2 regions of the Arthrobacter sp. P1_B3 genome follow, and region 2 is predicted to be linked to the other one. Evidence: riboswitches for the same ligand, from Rfam matches in the RefSeq annotation. Region 2 holds a riboswitch; the other holds the start of a gene.
What was found. A riboswitch is a leader RNA that binds a small molecule or an ion and turns the genes downstream of it on or off. The one in region 2 is predicted to bind S-adenosylmethionine.
Positions count from the first base shown of each region.

Region 1: it holds a riboswitch for S-adenosylmethionine, as region 2 does, so the genes downstream of both, AC1D2F_RS07790 (bifunctional o-acetylhomoserine/o-acetylserine sulfhydrylase) here and AC1D2F_RS14615 (DUF1737 domain-containing protein) in region 2, are expected to answer to the same signal.

Region 1 covers NZ_JBFTZV010000005.1:220,902-223,091, reverse strand. The annotation lists gene AC1D2F_RS07795 (VOC family protein) at 1-515, opposite strand, end outside; SAM riboswitch class IV at 686-801, shown strand; gene AC1D2F_RS07790 (bifunctional o-acetylhomoserine/o-acetylserine sulfhydrylase) at 864-2,180, shown strand.
Region 2 covers NZ_JBFTZV010000013.1:76,471-78,660, forward strand. The annotation lists gene AC1D2F_RS14605 (O-succinylhomoserine sulfhydrylase) at 1-479, opposite strand, end outside; gene AC1D2F_RS14610 (rhodanese-like domain-containing protein) at 479-898, opposite strand; gene AC1D2F_RS14615 (DUF1737 domain-containing protein) at 895-1,227, opposite strand; SAM riboswitch class IV at 1,249-1,363, opposite strand; gene AC1D2F_RS14620 (ATP-grasp domain-containing protein) at 1,705-2,190, shown strand, end outside.

The DNA of each region.
Region 1 (2,190 bases), on a different contig from region 2:
TCCGTCACGCGCGCTGCCGAACCGGCAATGGTCAGTGCGGACATCTTGACTTCGCTCGCGTAGGCGTTGGACGGGTGCAGCTCCGGGTCGCCCTCCCATTTGAGCATGTAGGGCACTTGGGGGTCCGCGATGAGCCCCAGGATGCCGATCTGCTTCCAGACCAGTTCGCGGCCGTCCGGAAACTTCCGGTTGCCGTTGACGGCCGCGCGGCCCAGCCGCTCCTCGAACGGGGCGAGATCGTCAACCTCGACGCACCAGCCCATCCAGCCGCCGCCCGCTTCCGAGCGTGCCCGGACTGCCTGGCCGAACGGGGCCTTGTCCGATGCCGGGTGGTTCAGGACCTCCACGACTTCCAGGTACTTGTGTCCCGCGAGCGGGATAATCATGTTGCGTGTCCCGAAACGGGGGTGCACTCCACCCTTCACGGCTTCAACGCCGAGGGCAGACGCAATACGTTCAGTGGTGGCTGCCAAGCCATCGTGTTCACAGGCGTAAGAGACGTGATCCATGCGCATGCCATCATCTTGGCACTTTGTGATGGACCTCTCAGCTTAGGTTCCCCTAACCGTCATGGGATGTCCGACGGCGGCAGGCGCGGTGTCCCGCGAGGCGCCGCCACGGCAACCGTCTTCATCTTCGTCACAAAGCTATCCAGGGCTCCGCCGCCATTCCTACACTGAAGCCAGGTCATGAGTGCCAGCGCACAGCCCCGGCTTGCTGGCCGGCAACCCTCGTATCGCGGTGGGGTGCCCCGGGTGAAGACCTGGCCGTCCGGCGCCCGCCGGAGGGCAAGCGCGGCGCCTGTGCCGGTCCGGGCCCAAAGCCCTGGCCGGTGCTGTGCCCGGTCCCTTTGAGGAGCATCAATGTCCAACGCCTGGTCCTTCGAAACCCGCCAGATCCACGCCGGCCAGGAGCCGGACAGCGCCACCGGCGCGCGGTCCCTGCCCATCTACCAGACGACGTCGTTCGTGTTCCCCAGCGCCGAAAGCGCCGCCAACCGCTTCGCACTCGCCGAACTCGCCCCCATCTACACCCGGATCGGCAACCCCACGCAGGACGCCGTCGAGCAGCGCGTGGCCAGCCTGGAAGGCGGCCTCGCGGCCCTGCTGCTCAGCTCCGGCCAGGCCGCGGAGACCTTCGCGATCCTCAACGTCGCCGAGGCCGGGGACCATGTGGTGGCCAGCCCCAGCCTCTACGGCGGAACCTACAACCTGCTCGCCCACACGCTGAAGAAATTCGGCATCTCCGTGACCTTCGTGGAGGACCCGGACAACCTGGACCAGTGGCGGGACGCCGTCCGGTCCAACACCAAGCTGTTCTTCGGCGAAGTGGTCTCCAACCCCCGCCAGGACGTCCTGGACATCGAGGGCATCTCCGATGTGGCGCACGAGGCCGGGGTGCCGCTGATCGTCGACAACACGCTCTCCACCCCGTACCTGATCCGGCCCATCGAGTGGGGCGCGGACATCGTGGTCCACTCCGCCACCAAGTACCTCGGCGGCCATGGCGCCGCGATCGCCGGCGTGATCGTGGACTCCGGCAACTTCGACTTCGGCAAGGACCCGGAGCGGTTCCCCGGTTTCAACACCCCGGACCCTACCTACAACGGCCTGGTTTACGCCCGCGATCTCGGTGCGGAGGGGGCGCTGGGCGCGAACCTTTCCTACATCCTCAAGGCCCGCGTCCAGCTCCTGCGCGACCTCGGCTCCGCCGTTTCCCCGTTCAACGCCTTCCTCATCGCCCAGGGCATCGAAACGCTGAGCCTGCGGGTCGAACGCCACGTGGCCAACGCCACCAAGGTGGCGCACTGGCTGGAGGCAAGGGACGACGTCGAATCGGTCGCCTACGCCGGGCTGCCGTCCAGCCCCTGGTACGAGCGAGGCCGCAAGTACGGGCCCAAGGGGACCGGCGCCGTCGTGGCGTTCAACATCGCCGGGGGAGCCGAGGCCGGCAAGCGGTTCGCCGATGCGCTCGAACTGCACTCGCACGTCGCGAACATCGGCGATGTCCGTTCCCTGGTAATCCACCCGGCGTCGACCACCCACAGCCAGCTCTCGCCCGAACAGCAGGCGATCGCCGGCGTCAATCCCGGGCTGGTGCGGCTTTCGGTGGGCCTGGAACACATCGACGACATCCTCGCGGACCTCGACGCCGGATTCCGCGCGGCCAAGGGCGCCTAGGCAAGCAGGG
Region 2 (2,190 bases):
GGCGACTCGAAGAATACCGCCGTGGCCGGCTCGGACAGGGCAGAGCGCCATTGTTCCAGGTCCGGGCCGTCCACGAAGACCGTCTCGACACCCCAGCGCGGCAGGATCTCGTTGAGGATCACAAAGCACGAGCCGAACAGCGAGCGGGCTGCGACTACGCGGTCGCCGGCAGCCAACAGCGCGCCCAGCGCGGTGAAGACGGCGGACATGCCGGACGCCGTCGCAAAACACGCCTCGGTTCCCTCGAGCAGCCGGAGCCGCTCCTGGAAGGTGGCAACGGACGGATTGCCGTAGCGGGAGTAGACGAAGCGCTCGTCTTCCCCGGTGAAGGCGCGCTCGGCAGCGGCCGCGGACCCGTAGACGAATCCGGAGTTGAGGAAGATCGGCTCGGTGGTTTCCTGGAAGCCGGTGCGGTCAAGGCCGCCGCGGACAGCCTGGGTGTCGGCGGCCCAGCCGGCGGCGTCGGGATTGAAAGTCATCAGATCTTTCCAAGGTTGGTGGGCAGGCCGCGGTTCTTCCAGCCGTTGACGGTGCGGTCGCCAAAACGGTCGGTCTCGCCTTCGAAGCCCTCAAGAACGTTGTACGAGGTGTATCCGGCGGCCGTCGCGGCCGTCGCGGCGGCGATCGAGCGGACACCGGAGCGGCAAAGGAACACCAGTTCGACGGCGGAGTCCTCCGGTGCCTCTCGCCTTAGCTGTTCCACGAAGTGCGGGTTCGGTACGCCGCCGGCGAGGTTCCACTGGATGAAAAGCGGATCGTTCCGCCTTCCGCCCGCGGACGTCGTGTCCGGGATGCCGATGTGGGCCCATTCGCCCTCGGTCCGGACATCCACCAGGAGGGCTCCCGCCTCCAGCTTGGCCCACGCCTCATGGGGGCTGAGGTCTCCGGCGTAGCTCATGCGTGGCCCTCGAATGCCCCAACAGCGTCAATCTCGTCGGCATCGAGCTCATCGACTGCATTGGCCACGGCGGCGTCCGCGCTCGCAATCGCGGCCGGCAGGACCAGCGCCTGCGCCACGATCACGGTGCTGCCGTTGAAGGTGGCGGCGGGGCTTCCGTGCAGGACATAGCCCTCGGCCAGGGCGGCGGACACGCGCTCACAAAAGGCGCGGTCATCCGTGCCGGTGAACAGCCGGTAGGCCAGTCTTTCCTCGCCGGCAGGTGGTGCACTGCGTGCTGTGCTGGGTGCTGTGGTGCTGAGTATTTCGGGTACCGCGGGTGTTGACATGGGGGGCACGACGGATCTCCTCTTTCACGCTTGCAGCTCGAATTCTCGATTGCCGAGTATTCACCTGAGGCACCCCGCCGCGAAAAGGGAGGGTTGCCGACCGGCCAGTCAGGGCTTGGCACCGGTTCTCATTACTCCCCAAAAACGTAACACCTACGACGCCGGCCCGCACCGCCGTCGTCGTCATGTTCCGTAACCGGGCCACGCCCAGGCGCTGGCGCCGGCCGGGCCCAGCGTGGGGCGGGGTGCGGCCGAGTAGTTGCGGGCTCCAATTTCGGGTACAGCCCACTCGTGTGTGCGCGGACGATTCGCCGTCTACTGGAGGACATGGCCGACGTGTCGGCCGGATTTGCAGGTTAACCGAGCTGTCCGTGAATCGAGCCGTCTGTCCATCAAAACAAGTTGTCTGTGAATCAGTGGCCGGAACCGTCGGAGCCACAGCCATGGCCCGGCCGGTGACGGCGGAATGGAGCAATTGTGGGCCCGCGCATACTGGTTACCGGGATAGCAAGCGCCGCCGGCCGGACCGTCGCGGCCCAGCTCGAAGCCCGCGGACTCCCGTATCTCGGCTCCGACGCCCGCGCCGACTCCCGCCAGGCGGAGGATGCCCCCGCCGCGGCCGCGGTCAGGCTCCTGCCGGCGACGGACCCGGACATGATCCTGGACCTGCGCCGGCTGGTGGACCGTGAAGCCATCAACGTCATCATTCCGACCCTGACTGTGGAACTTCCGGTCCTGGCCGCGGCCCGTGCCGGTTTCGCCCAGGACGTGCGGATCATCGTGGGCGACCCCGCCGCGGTGGCCCTCGCCAACGACCAGCTGTTTACCACCTGGGCGTTGCAGGCAGCCGGGATTCCGGTGCCCCAGGTCGCGGTTCCGGGCGACCTCGCCGCCGCGCCGGCATCCCTCGCCTCCCTCACCGGGCCCGTGGTGGTCAAGCCGCGGGTCTTCAAAGGCTCCCAT